Regions from separate parts of the Rhizobium sp. CC-YZS058 genome, predicted to be linked through region 4. Evidence: predicted binding sites of a transcription regulator. Region 4 holds the regulator's gene; each other region holds the start of a gene.
The links. The regulator PhoB, encoded in region 4, activates phosphate uptake and scavenging genes when phosphate is short. The targets are predictions, from matches to a motif close to TGTCATNNANCTGTCAT.
Positions count from the first base shown of each region.

Region 1: U8330_RS10995 (esterase-like activity of phytase family protein) is a predicted target of PhoB. The motif match lies at 1,990-2,006, and genes of this name have one in related genera.
Region 2: U8330_RS17910 (DUF2794 domain-containing protein) is a predicted target of PhoB. The motif match lies at 1,806-1,822, and genes of this name have one in related genera.
Region 3: U8330_RS05025 (DUF1045 domain-containing protein) is a predicted target of PhoB. The motif match lies at 2,019-2,035, and genes of this name have one in related genera.

Region 1 is NZ_JAYESJ010000001.1:2,287,561-2,291,062, reverse strand. It holds gene lon (endopeptidase La) at 1-1,338, shown strand, start outside; gene hupB (DNA-binding protein HupB) at 1,567-1,839, shown strand; gene U8330_RS10995 (esterase-like activity of phytase family protein) at 2,041-3,502, shown strand, end outside.
Region 2 is NZ_JAYESJ010000001.1:3,740,781-3,744,282, forward strand. It holds gene acnA (aconitate hydratase AcnA) at 1-255, shown strand, start outside; gene U8330_RS17905 (thioredoxin family protein) at 586-1,308, shown strand; gene U8330_RS17910 (DUF2794 domain-containing protein) at 1,844-2,239, shown strand; gene U8330_RS17915 (S41 family peptidase) at 2,575-3,502, opposite strand, start outside.
Region 3 is NZ_JAYESJ010000001.1:1,034,744-1,038,245, forward strand. It holds gene mnmD (tRNA (5-methylaminomethyl-2-thiouridine)(34)-methyltransferase MnmD) at 1-250, opposite strand, end outside; gene U8330_RS05015 (FAD-binding oxidoreductase) at 300-1,457, shown strand; gene U8330_RS05020 (PRC-barrel domain-containing protein) at 1,531-1,920, opposite strand; gene U8330_RS05025 (DUF1045 domain-containing protein) at 2,079-2,873, shown strand; gene puuE (allantoinase PuuE) at 2,976-3,502, shown strand, end outside.
Region 4 is NZ_JAYESJ010000001.1:3,379,051-3,382,552, reverse strand. It holds gene pstB (phosphate ABC transporter ATP-binding protein PstB) at 1-244, shown strand, start outside; gene phoU (phosphate signaling complex protein PhoU) at 285-995, shown strand; gene phoB (phosphate regulon transcriptional regulator PhoB) at 1,182-1,865, shown strand; gene U8330_RS16185 (GcrA family cell cycle regulator) at 1,968-2,522, opposite strand; gene U8330_RS16180 (aspartate aminotransferase family protein) at 3,011-3,502, shown strand, end outside.

The sequences.
Region 1 (3,502 bases), 1.1 Mb from region 4:
CCGGGCGTCGGCAAGACCTCGCTCGCCCGCTCGATCGCCAAGGCCACCGGCCGCGAATATATTCGCATGGCGCTGGGTGGCGTGCGCGACGAGGCCGAGATCCGCGGTCACCGCCGCACCTATATCGGCTCGATGCCCGGCAAGGTCATCCAATCGATGAAGAAGGCCAAGCGGTCCAACCCGCTCTTCCTGCTCGACGAGATCGACAAGATGGGCCAGGACTTCCGCGGCGATCCGTCTTCCGCACTGCTGGAGGTGCTGGATCCGGAACAGAACTCGACCTTCATGGACCACTATCTGGAGGTCGAATACGACCTTTCGAACGTGATGTTCATCACGACCGCCAACACGCTGAACATTCCGGCGCCGCTGATGGACCGCATGGAAGTGATCCGCATCGCCGGTTACACCGAGGAAGAGAAGCTGGAGATTGCCAAGCGGCACCTGCTGCCGAAGGCGATTGCCGATCACGCGCTCAAAGCCCAGGAATTCTCCGTCACCGACGGGGCGCTGACGGCGGTCATTCAGACCTACACCCGCGAGGCGGGCGTCCGCTCCTTCGAGCGTGAGCTGATGAAGCTCGCCCGCAAGGCGGTCACCGAGATCCTGAAGGGCAAGGTCGAGAAGGTCGAGGTCACGGCGGAAAACCTGGCCGACTATCTGGGCGTCCCGCGCTATCGCCATGGCGAAGCCGAACGCACCGACCAGGTGGGCGTGGTCACCGGTCTTGCCTGGACCGAGGTCGGCGGCGAGCTGCTGACGATCGAAGGCGTCATGATGCCCGGCAAGGGCCGCATGACGGTGACGGGCAACCTGAAGGACGTGATGAAGGAATCGATCTCGGCCGCGGCCTCCTACGTCCGCTCGCGCGCCATCGATTTCGGCATCGAGCCGCCGCGCTTCGACACGAGCGACATCCACGTGCATGTGCCGGAAGGCGCAACGCCCAAGGATGGCCCCTCGGCCGGTGTCGCCATGGCAACCGCCATCGTCTCGATCATGACCGGCATCCCGGTCAACAAGGACGTGGCCATGACCGGCGAGATCACGCTGCGTGGTCGCGTGCTGCCGATCGGCGGGCTGAAGGAAAAGCTGCTCGCGGCGCTTCGTGGCGGCATCAAGAAGGTGCTGATCCCGGAAGAAAACGCCAAGGACTTGGCGGACATTCCGGACAATGTGAAGAACAATATGGAGATCGTTCCGGTCTCGCGTATTGGCGAAGTGCTGGAGCATGCGCTGACCCGCATGCCGGTGGCGATCGAGTGGGATCCGGCCAAGAATGCCGCCCCCCTCAAGCCGACCGAGGCCGACGAAGCAGCCAGCGGCTTCGCGCATTGACGCACTGCAGCGGGGCAGTCATGCCCCGCTCTCAAGCCCGCCCTAGCGTGGGCGGAGACGGATAATTGGTGGAAGACCGGCCTGCGGGCCGGTTTTTTGCGTAAAAGGCCGCGCAAAGCCTTGCATTCCGGGACGTTCGGCGCGAAGGGGTTGCCAAGCCGGTGGCGTTCTCTAAAGGTGCCCCGCTTGAAAGCGACTCGTTTCGAACCAGTATGAAAGGGTGGAAACATGAACAAGAATGAGCTCGTATCGGCCGTGGCCGATAAGGCCGGACTGTCGAAGAACGACGCCTCCTCCGCTGTTGAGGCCCTCTTCGAGGTGATTCAGTCGGAGCTGAAGAACGGCGGAGACATTCGCGTCGTCGGTTTCGGCAACTTCACCGTCAGCCGTCGCGAAGCCTCCAAGGGCCGCAACCCCTCCACCGGTGCGGAAGTCGATATCCCGGCGCGCAACGTTCCGAAGTTCACGGCCGGCAAGGGCCTGAAGGACGCGGTCAACTAAGCCGCCTTTCGATCGCCCTGTCGCGCGGCCATCGGCCGCCGCAGTCGGGGCGGACACGGATCGATCTCCAAGGGCCCGGGTCTTTCCCGGGCCCTTTCTTGTTGACGGCAGGTGTCGGCGGACCGGTCTGTCATGATGCGTTTACGGCTCTGTCATCGCCCTGTCATGCGCGCGCCGCACAAGCGGCCATTCACGATGAGCATGAGGGGATTTCCGATGATCACCACCCGCACCGCCGCACTGGCCGCAGCGCTTCTGAGCTGCGTTGCCGCGCCGGCCTTCGCCGAGCCGGTCTTCAATCGCATTGCGGCCTTTCCGGTTGCCGACAACCTGCCGGCGGAGCTTGACTCCAAGACCGTCACTTCGGCCGAAATTGTGACGGCCAGCGAGGACGGCATGACGCTCGTCTATTCCGACAGCCCGCTGAAGGCGATCGGCTTCGTCGATATCCGCGATCCCGCCGCTCCCAAAGCCGGCGGCGTGCTGCGGCTTGATGGCGAGCCCACTTCTGTGGCCGTTGCCGGAGCGAAGGTGCTGGTGGCCGTGAACACCTCGGTCAGCCGCGCCAGCCCGTCCGGCCGTCTGGCCTCGGTCGATCTTGCCTCCAGGGCGGAGGCGGGTACCTGCGAGCTCGGTGGCCAGCCGGACTCCGTTGCGGTCAACAAGGACCGGACGCTGGCGGCCATCGCGATCGAAAACGAGCGTGATGAAGAGGTGAATGACGGCGCATTGCCGCAGATGCCGGCTGGCGATCTCGTCATCCTTCGGCTCAGTGACGGCGTACCGGACTGCGCCTCGATCCGCCATGTCGCGCTGACCGGCCTTGCCGAGATCGAAGGCGGCGATCCGGAGCCGGAATTCGTTTCCTGGAACGGCCGCGACGAGATCGCGCTGACCCTGCAGGAAAACAACCACATCGTCATCCTTGATGGCCGCAGCGGCACCGTGACCGCGCATTTCTCGGCCGGGACGGTCGATCTCGAAAAGGTCGATGCCAAGCGGGATGGCGCACTGTCTTTCACCGAGACCCTGAAGGGCGTGCGGCGGGAGCCGGATGCGGTGAAGTGGCTGGATGACGAGCGTCTGGTGGTTGCCAATGAGGGTGACTGGAAGGGCGGCTCGCGCGGTTTCACCCTCTTCGACAAGGCCGGCACGGTCCTGTTCGAATCGGGCGCGGCCTTCGAGCATGCGGCGGCAGCGATCGGCCACTATCCAGAGAAGCGATCCGCCGCCAAGGGGGTCGAGCCGGAAGGGCTGGAAGCGGCGACCTTCGGCGAGGACCGGCTGTTCTTCCTGCTCGCCGAGCGCGCGTCGCTGGTCGGCGTCTACAAGGACACCGGCAGTGCGCCTCAGCTTCTCCAACTGCTGCCTTCGGGCATCTCGCCGGAAGGCGCCGTGGCCATTCCCGCGCGCAACCTGCTGGTGACCGCCAACGAGGCGGACCTGGTGGAAGACGGCGCAGCCCGCTCGCATGTCATGATCTACGAACGCAAGGACGGCACGCCCGCCTATCCGCAGATCGTCTCGGCCGAGAAGGACGGCGCCCCGATCGGTTTCGGCGCCCTGTCGGGGCTGACCGCCGCAGCAGACAAGCCGGGCATTCTCTATGCCGTCAGCGACTCGGTCTATGGCGGCCAGCCGCGCATCTTCACGCTGGATGCCA
Region 2 (3,502 bases), 360 kb from region 4:
GGCATGGGCATCGCCCCCTTTGTCTTCGAGGAAGGCACGACCTGGGAATCGCTGAACCTGAAGGGCGACGAGACCGTGACCATCGACGGTCTGTCCAATGTCCAGCCGCGTGAGAAGCGCATCGCCAAGATCACCTATGCCGATGGCTCGGTGAAGGAGGTTCCGCTGATCTGCCGGATCGATACGCTGGACGAAGTGACCTACATGAACAATGGCGGCATTCTGCAGACCGTTCTGCGCGATCTCGCAGCCTGAACAAACTGAGACAGCTGAAGGGGCCGGCAGCCAGGCGCTGCCGGCCCCTTTTTCGTGCCACGAAGACGTGAGGAAACCGTCATCGCGGTCAAAGAGTCTTGTCTTCCAACAGGTTGGAAAACAGAACGAGGAACGCCTCTTGCGCGGGAAATCGTCTCACTCCAACGTGACTTTGTGTTGAAAGCGGGGCAGCGTATGCAGGGGTCGCTCCATCCCGACCGTCAGGAATTGCCAGCCCCTCAAGAGAAAGCCGAACCCCGCATGCCCGCACCTCGCCTCTTCGCTGCAATGCTGTCCGCCGGGCTCGCCGCTCTTTTGTCGGCCGGCGCCATGGCGCAGGAACCGGGCCGGAGCACCGACACGGCGGCAGCCCGGGACCCGGCGGCGCTGAAGGGCGTGGTCGAGCTCTTCACCAGCCAGGGCTGCGCCTCCTGCCCCCCGGCGGATGCTGCGCTCAAGCACCTGATCGAGGATGGGTCCGTGGTGGCGCTCGCCTATCACGTCGATTACTGGAACTACCTTGGTTGGGCCGATACGCTGGCGACCAAGGAAAACACTGCCCGCCAATATGCCTATGCCCGCATGTTCGGCCGCAACGGCGTCTACACGCCCCAGGCGGTTCTGAACGGCCGCGACCATATGAATGGCGGCAATCTCAGCGGCATCCGCTTGAAGCTTGCCGAGATGAAGGACACGGGCAAGGGCATTCGCGTGCCGGTCGAGGTGGTTCGCAAGGGCGACGAGATCGACATTTCGATCGGCGCCGGCGACGGCAAGGCCAACATCGTCGTCGTCTATTTTACCCGCCAGCAGGTGGTGGATGTGGAGACGGGCGAGAACAGCGGCAAGAAGATCAGCTATTTTCACGCTGTGCGCGATATTCAGACGATCGGCATGTGGGATGGCAAGCCGACCCGCTACGTGCTGCCGGCGACCGTGCTCGACGAGGAAAAGGACAGCGGCTGCGCCGTTCTGGTCCAGAAGATGAAATCCACGGAAATTCCCGGCGCCATCATCGGCGCGACGACGCTCTATTCGGCAGCGACCCCGTGAGGGGCTGAAACCGCCTCCTCGTCGTAAAGGCGAATGTCGTTCGGTCCGGCGTCATCGAGGGCTGGGGCTGAGGGTTTCGAAGTCACCGGACCGAACCGGCCACGGGTTTTCGGCGGGGAGCCGGACCAGTGGCCGCTTGCGCCCGCGCTTGCCGGCAGAACGCCGGAAAAGCCGGAAGACCGGGCCGACGACGAAAAACCTCCGACCGGCACCGGACCAGACGACGCCACCGACGGACGGACCCGCAAGGCGTCTTCTGCGCGCCCCACCGGGCCGAAGACCCGGCGCGGTGGGGAGGCCGGACATTCTCCGCTAAATCGGGCAGGTGTTTGTCCGGATTGCGGCACCGCAAAGAAAGCAGTGGAGAGCTGCGGATCGGCGCGGGAACGCCTGCGCTGGTCGTGCGTTCGCTCCTCATGACACGCCTCTTGAGACGCCGTCTTGCCCGGCCCTGCGCGGCGCGACCGATCTTGCATTTCACGGCGCGTCAGGCACACTGTCACACAGCCGTCACGAGGAGAAGGCCGCATTGCGCATGACCGATCAACCGGATTTGCCGCGAGGCGAAGGAGCATCCGGGTCCGACGCTGTCGTCGTCGACCTCAAAGCCTATAAGAGCGCCAAGGACCCCCTTCCCATTACCTTCCATCGCCGCGAACTCGACCAGATCCTCTGGGTCTATGGCCGAATGGTCGGCGAGGGCGAGTGGCGCGACTATGCGCTCGACCACCTGCGCGACAAGGCCGTGTTCTCGGTCTTCAAGCGCGCCGGCGAACTGCCGCTCTACCGCATCGAGAAATGCCCACGCCTCGCCGCCAAGCAAGGCGCCTTCAGCGTCGTCAACACCCACGGCATGATCCTCAAACGCGGCCACGAACTGGCACCCGTGTTGAAGGTGTTCGACAAGTTGCTGAAGGTGGTGAAGGGGTGAGTGAGGAGTGAGGAGTGAGGAGTGAGGAGTGAGGAGTGAGGAGTGAGGAGTGAGGAGGATGCTCACCGCCATTCTTCATCGCAAGGCCTCGGCGACTTTGCGACCTCACCCCACAGTCTCTCCCCCCTTGTGGGCCCTTGTGGGGGAGATGGCCGGCAGGCCAGAGGGGGACTTTCCTCCCCTTGTTCTCGGACAGTCCAAGCTTTCAGACCGAAGTTTGCTGCTCTCTTTTCCTTGAAAGCCAGCCGCGCTCCCGCTGAGAAATGCCATCGATCCAACGCAAAAGGCCGCCTTTGCGGGGCGGCCTTTGATAGGTCGTTTGGGCATGCGACAGCTCACGGCGTCAGCTCGGCCTTCTTCTGTGCAGCCGGGAAGGCCGGGTCGGATTTTTTGCCGCGCAACAGATCCAGAGCGTAGTTGAGCTGGATGTCGTCCTTGGCCTCCGGCGGCACATAGGCGACCGAGCCGGAGCCCTCTTCGGTTTCATTCTGGCCCTGGATATGGCCGCGCAGGCTCGACTCGCTGGTGTTCTCCACCTTGCCCAGCAGCTCCGGCGGCAGCGGCTGTTCGACCTTGATGTCCGGCGTGATGCCGGTACCCTGGATCGACTTGCCGGACGGCGTGTAATAGAGCGCCGTCGTCAGACGCAGCGCGCCGGCCTCGCCGAGCGGGATGATGGTCTGGACCGAGCCCTTGCCGAAGGACCGGGTGCCGAGCACGGTGGCACGCTTGAGGTCCTGCAGCGCGCCGGCGACGATTTCCGACGCCGAGGCCGAACCGCCATTGACGAGCACGACCACCGGCTTGCCGTCCGTCAGGTCGCCGGGGGTGGCGCTGAAGCGGCGGGTCTCGTCGGCATTGCGGCCGCGGGTGGACACCACTTCGCCCTGCTCGAGGAAGGCATCCGACACGTTGATCGCCTGATCGAGCAGACCACCCGGATTAAGGCGGAGATCGAGCACATAGCCCTTGAGCTTGTCGGCTGGAACCTGCGCCTTGATCTTCTCGATCCCGGCCTTCAGGTCGTCGAAGGTCTTTTCGGTGAAGGAGATGACACGCAGATAGCCGACATCGCCTTCGACGCGGAACTTGACGGCGCGCACGGCGATCACGTCACGCACGATCGTCAGTTCGATCGGCTTGTCGGCGCCCTTGCGCAGAAGCGTCAGCTTGATCGGCTTGCCGACGGCGCCGCGCATCTTGTCGACCGCCTCTTCCAGCTTCAGGCCACGCACGTCCTGGCCGTCGATCTTCGAAATATAG
Region 3 (3,502 bases), 2.3 Mb from region 4:
TTTCGCAAAGGTTCAGCCCGGTGCCGAAGCCGAGTTCGCCGATCGCAAAGTCGCCGCCCGCCTGCCACCGCGCGGGGAGGCTGTTGCCTGCCAGGAACACATGGCCGCATTCGAGCCGCCCGTCGGTGCGGCAATAAAAATGGTCGTCAAAGGCAACCGAGTAAGGCATATCGCCCACATGCCAATCGAGCGCCTGCTCGCATGCGGCAGGCGTCGGTGCAAGGGGGGTGTCGGTCGGCACGGTGCTCATGCCCCTGCGATAAGCGGGCCGCAGGCCAAGGTCAATCGGAGCGATGGCGATGGGACAATCGAAGGACGGCGCGCGAAGCGAACCGCTCGATCTCCTTATCGTCGGTGGCGGCATCATGGGTCTGTGGACGGCGCTGAAGGCTGCCGAAGCGGGCCTCTCCACGCTGCTGGTCGAGCGTCGCCGCATCGGTGCCGGCGCCAGCGGCGGCCTGCTCGGCGCGTTGATGCCGCATACGCCGGACCGGTGGAATGCCAAGAAGCAGTTCCAGTTCGACGCCCTCGTCTCGCTCGAGGCCGAGATCGCCGCGCTGGAGGCAGCCACAGGGCGCGACGCGCTCTATCGCCGCACCGGCCGCCTCGTCCCGCTCGCCCGGCCGGAGCTACGCCGCACCGCGCTCCTGCAGGCCGGGGACGCGAAACGCCATTGGCAGGCCGAGGGGCGTTCCTTCGCCTGGCAGGTGCTGGACGCCGCGCCGGCCGGACTGCTGGCCGAGGCCGCCATCAGTGAGGGTGCCGTTCTGGATACGTTGGCGGGCCGCGTTTCTCCGCGGGCGCTCCTCTCCGTTCTCGTGGCCGCATTCTCGCGACTGCCGCGTGCCAGGCTGGTGGAGGGGGAGGGGGTTGAGAGCCTCGACCCCGCGGCCGGCCTCGCATGTCTGACCGATGGACGCCGGCTTTCCTTCGGCCATTGCGTTCTCGCGGCCGGGCCGGAAACCTTCCCCTTTCTCGATCACCTCTCGCCACGCTCGCGCCCGAGCGGGCGGCCGGTCAAGGGACAGGCGGCCCTCATCGACACGCGGCTCGACCCAGCACTGCCGATCATCTTTTCGAGCGGCCTCTATGTCGTGGTTCACGAGGATGGGCGCGCCGCGATCGGCAGCACCAGCGAGGAAGCGTTCAGCGACCCTCTCACCACCGATGAGCAGCTGGACGTCCTGCTTGCCCGGGCGATCGCCCTCGTTCCCGCGCTGGAGGGCGCTGCGGTCGTCGAGCGCTGGGCGGGGCTGCGGCCGAAGGCGGTGGGGCGCGACCCCATGGTCGGGCCGCATCCGGACGTCGAGCGCCTTCATCTGATGACCGGCGGCTTCAAGATCAGTTTCGGCATTGCCCACCGGCTGGCTGAAGCCGTCGTCAGCGGGCTGACGGGGACAGCCGGGCCCGACCTGCCGCCTTCGTTCCTGTGTGCCACCCATCTCGCGGACCGCTAGCGGGACCGATGCGGCAGGGCTTGAAACGAACTGCCCCCGCCGATGGCGCGGCGGGGGGCGATGGAGCGGCGGCTTACATCCAGTAGGGCGGGATGCCGTAATAATCATAGACCAGGCGGCCGTTCTCCCGGTTCCACTGATACTCCTCGTCGCTGCGATATTTCGGCGCCTTGTCGACCTGCTCGCGGGTCAGATCGGTGCGATAGCCGCCCAAATCCTCGTCATAGGTCAGCTTTGCCCAGGGCAGCGGATAGTGATCCTCGCCGATGCCGAGGAACCCGCCGAAGGCCAGCACGGCATAGGCCACGCGGCCGCTGCGCTTCTCCAGGATCACACGCTCGATCGTGCCGATATGCTCACCGTCGACGCCGTAGACGCGGGTGCCTTCGACCTTGTCGCTCGCGATCAGATCGTGCGTTTCCCTGATCGAGGCATCGTTGAGGCTCGTTTGCTGAAACGTCATGAGGCTACTCCCTTCTTCGGTTTGACTGTCAGGAAAACGCCTGCCACCAGGCCTGGTTCCGGAGAAAGGGCAGGGGCGGGACACAGCGTCCGCGCGAAATTCGTCAGGCTGTCATGCAAATCACGTAGGCGCTGGGCTTGCCGAGCCGGAGCCCGACCATGCGCTATGCCATCTGTTTCACCCCGCCGATCCATGATCCGCTGTCGATCGCGGCTGCCGAATGGCTGGGGCGAAACGTCTATTCCGATGCGCTGTGCGAACAGCCGTCCGTTGCCGGGCTCACGCACCAGGACCTTGCCTTCCACACCGCCGTGCCGCGCCGCTATGGGTTCCATGCCGGCATCAAGGCGCCGTTCCGGCTCGCGCAGGATGCGACCGAGGGGCAATTGCTGAGCGCGCTCATGCGATTTGCCTCCGATCTGGAGCCATTCGATCTTGCCGAGCTTCAGATCGCTTGGCTCGGCTCCTTCTTCGGGCTGGCGCCGGCCCAGCCGAGCGGCGAGATGGCGCATCTGGCGGCAAGCGTCGTCCAGGCCTTCGATCCGTTCCGCGCGCCCTTGAGCGACGAGGAACTGGAGCGCCTCGACCCGGACAAGCTGACGGCGCCGCAGTTTTCAAACCTGCATCGATGGGGTGATCCCTTCGTCATGGACGAGTATCGCTTCCACATGGCGTTGAGCGGGCCGGTGCCCTCTACGCTGCGCCCGCGCGTGGAGGCAGGGCTGCGGACCGCGCTCGGACCGCTGCTTGGCAAGCCGCTGGAAATCCGCAGCCTGGCGCTCTTCATAGAGCCCGAACGCGGGGCGCCGCTGCGCGTGCATTCGCAGCATCCGCTCGGCAAGCTTGCCGCCCACCGGCCGCTGCGCCGCGCCGATGCCGCCCCTCTGCCGCTTCCCGGCTCGGTGGAGGCGGATGTGGCGGCCGCGCTACGCCGCATTCCCGCCTCCGCCTGAGCCAGGGTCCCGCCGCAGCCGCCTGTCGAAAAGGGTGAGAAGCGGCTCGACATTCCAAGCTCGAATGCTACCGTCCGGCAAAATCGGAAGGAAAGGCTTGGTATGGTGGATCTGACGACCCCGCGCGATCTTGTCGGCTACGGACGCACGGTGCCCGATCCGCGCTGGCCCGGCGGCGCGCGCATCGCCGTGCAGTTCGTCGTCAATTACGAGGAGGGTGGCGAGAGCTCGATTCTCGATGGGGACAAGGCCTCCGAATCACTCCTGTCGGAGATCGTCGGGGCGCAGCCCTGGCCCGGCCAGCGCAATCTCAACATGGAATCGATCTATGAATATGGATCGCGCTCCGGCTTCTGGCGTCTTTGGCGGATGTTCACGAGCCGCAACGTGCCGGTGACCGTCTACGGCGTGACGCTGGCCATGGCCCGCAACCCGGATGCGGTTGCCGCCATGAAGGAAGCCGGCTGGGAGATCGCCAGCCACGGCTATCGCTGGCTCGAATACAAGGATGTGCCGGAAGAGGAGGAGCGGGCTCATATCCGGGAGGCCGTGCGCCTTCATACCGCGCTGACCGGCTCGCACCCGCTCGGCATGTACCAGGGCAAGCCCTCGCTCAACACGCTGAAGCT
Region 4 (3,502 bases):
GGACGAGCCCTGCTCGGCGCTCGACCCCATCGCCACCGCCAAGGTCGAGGAGCTGATCCACGAGCTGCGCGCCAATTACACGATCGTCATCGTCACCCACTCGATGCAGCAGGCCGCCCGCGTCTCGCAGCGCACCGCCATGTTCCACCTCGGCAATCTCGTCGAGGAGAACGACACCGACAAGATGTTCACCAATCCGGATGACCAGCGCACCCAGGATTACATCATGGGTCGCTTCGGCTGAGGCCCGTGCCCGCCGCGCCTCTTGAGACAAGGACAGGACCATGGCCAGCCATATCGTTTCCGTTTATGATGAAGACCTGAAATATCTGAGCCGCCGCATTTCCGAAATGGGCGGGCTCGCCGAGCAGATGGTCGCCGAATCCGTGCGCGCCCTCGTCAATGCCGATCTGGGCCTCGCCCAGAAGGTCATTTCCGACGATGTCGTACTCGACGATGCCGAGCGCCAGATCGGCGAAAAGGCGATCGTGACCATCGCCAAGCGCCAGCCGATGGCGGCGGATCTGCGCGAGATCATGGGCTCCATCCGCATTGCCGCCGATCTCGAGCGGGTGGGCGATCTCGGCAAGAACACGGCCAAGCGGGTGATCGCGGTGTCCAGCACCAGCCTGCCGCGCCAGCTCGCCCGTGGGCTCGAACATCTCGCCGAACTGGCGCTGATGCAGCTCAAGGAAGTGCTCGATGTCTATGCCTCGCGCTCGGCCGAAAAGGCCAAGAGCATTCGCGAGCGCGACAGCGAGATCGACGCCATCTACACCTCGCTGTTCCGCGAGCTCTTGACCTACATGATGGAAGATCCGCGCAACATCACCTCCTGCACGCATCTTCTGTTCTGCGCGAAGAACATCGAGCGGATCGGCGACCACGCGACCAACATCGCGGAAACGATCTACTACATGACCACCGGCGCCCAGCCGCTCGGCGAGCGCCCCAAGGATGATTCCGCAAACACGGTGGGTGCGCTCGCCACCTGAGTGATCCGGCTGCCGCGCGCCCCGTGTCTCAGGGCGGTCCCGCCTGCGTTCAACGGCGCTGGCGGCGCGGTACCCTCACTGTGCACTGACCCGCCGGCCTCCGGGGCCGGACAGCAAGAAGGGCCCTTGCGGCCAGTTGTGATCCCCGCACGCCGGACCGCCGGCGCGGGATGGGAGTAGGATGAAATGCAACCCAAGATAGCAGTCGTTGAAGATGAAGAGGCGCTGAGCGTTCTCCTCCGCTACAATCTCGAGGCGGAGGGCTTCGAGGTCGATACGATCGCGCGCGGCGACGAAGCGGAGATCCGCCTGCAGGAGCGCCTGCCGGACCTGCTCATCCTCGACTGGATGCTGCCGGGCGTGTCCGGCATCGAGCTCTGCCGGCGTCTGCGCCAGCGCAATGAAACGGAGCGGCTGCCGATCATCATGCTGACCGCACGCGGCGAAGAGAGCGAGCGCGTCCGTGGCCTGGCGACAGGAGCCGACGATTATGTCGTCAAGCCGTTCTCTACGCCGGAACTGATCGCGCGGGTGCGCGCCATGCTGCGGCGAGCCCGGCCGGAAGTGCTCTCCTCGCTCCTGAAATGCGGCGATATCGAGCTCGACCGCGAGACCCATCGCGTGCATCGCAAGAGCCGCGAGGTGCGTCTCGGCCCGACGGAGTTCCGCCTGCTGGAATTCTTCATGTCCTCGCCGGGCCGCGTCTTTTCGCGCTCGCAATTGCTCGACGGCGTCTGGGGACATGACATCTATGTCGATGAACGCACGGTCGACGTTCATGTCGGCCGGCTGCGCAAGGCGCTGAACTTCGCCAACATGCAGGACGTCATCCGCACCGTGCGCGGCGCCGGCTATTCGCTGGAAGGCTGATCGGACCCTCGGCCGGACGCTTCACACCCCGGCACGAACGAAAAAGCCCTTCCGAACACGAGGCGGGAAGGGCTTCTTCTCATTCGTTTTCCGTTTGCGCACTCAGCGCATGCGGCGGCGCTCGGCAGAGGGCTGGTAGGCGAGGCGGGCATGGAAGGTGCAGTAGGGCGACGTATCCGGCGCATCGTTGCCGCAGAAGTGGAACTCGTCCTTCATCGGATCGCCGATCGGCCATTTGCAGGTCCGGTCGGTCAGCTGCGTCAGCGCCAGCTTGCGCGACGAGGGCGATGCAATGTTGGTATTGGCCGGCTGCTGGGCGTCCTCGAAGAGAGCGACAGCGCGGTCCTGCGTTTCATGGATAACCATCGGGCTGGTGGCGCGGGCTGCCGGACGCGGCGCCACGGCGCGGGGCTGTTCCTGTGCCTGCGTGGCCGGCGCCGCGGAAACCGGACGAACGGGGGTCGCGGGCCGCTTCGGACGCGTAGCCGCCGGCGCGCTGCCGCCCGCCTTGGCACGACCCGGCAGGGACAGGCGATGCACCTTTCCGATCACGGCATTGCGGCTTACGCCGCCGAGCTGCGCGGCAATCTGACTCGCGCTCAGGCCTTCGGCCCAAAGCTTCTTGAGTTTCTCAACGCGCTCATCCGTCCAGTTCATGCTCTCGTGTCTCCCATCCCAGGCATTTCGGAGAGCGAATCCCTCACCGTGTTCCGGAAGCTCCGAAACCACAACGCCTTGACTCTTTTGGTGACTAGGTCCGCCGCATGCGTCTAGCAATTGAGAGTTAACCTAGAGATGGGGTGACTCCGTGACAAGAGTCGCCGGAATCGGCCCGAATCGATTTTTGAGTTTTCCCCAACTTGCTCCGTCGGTGTGATCATTTTGCAAGCCTGTCGGTGATGCGTGACGCGCATGGTTTCATGCGCCGCAAACCTCGACAAAAGCGGGAGTTTTGTTGACAGAAAGGCACGGAATGACAATAGTGCCGCTGCCGCCGCCAAGGCGGCATTTTTCATTGTTCCGGGCCGTTTCGAGCACCGGACGGCCACGCGGAGGTCCGCGCCGGCCGGCAAGGGAAGGCGCCGTTGCTTGAAAGACCGCGTTCAGCGCGCGGCGGTGGCGGCCAAGCGAAGGAGTTCCACGTCATGACCGAGGCCACGCCGCTTTACGACACCTATATGCGTGCGCCCCTCCGCTTCGAGCGCGGCGAGGGGGTCTGGCTGACGACGGAGGATGGCAACCGCTATCTCGATTTCGCGGCCGGCGTCGCCGTCAATTCGCTCGGCCATGCGCATCCGCATCTGGTCGCCGCGCTCAAGGAGCAGGCGGAAAAGATCTGGCATCTCTCCAATCTCTACGAGATCCCAGGGCAGGAGAAGCTTGCGGCGCGTCTGACGGCCAACACTTTCGCAGACAAGGTCTTCTTTACCAATTCCGGCGCGGAAGCCCTGGAATGCGCCATCAAGACGGCGCGCCGCTACCAGTTCTCCAAGGGCCGGCCGGAGCGCTTCCACATCATCACCTTCGAGGGCGCCTTCCACGGCCGGACGCTCGCAACCATCGCTGCCGGCGGCCAGGCGAAGTATCTCGAAGGCTTCGGCCCGAAGACCCCCGGCTTCGTTCAGGTGCCCTTCGGC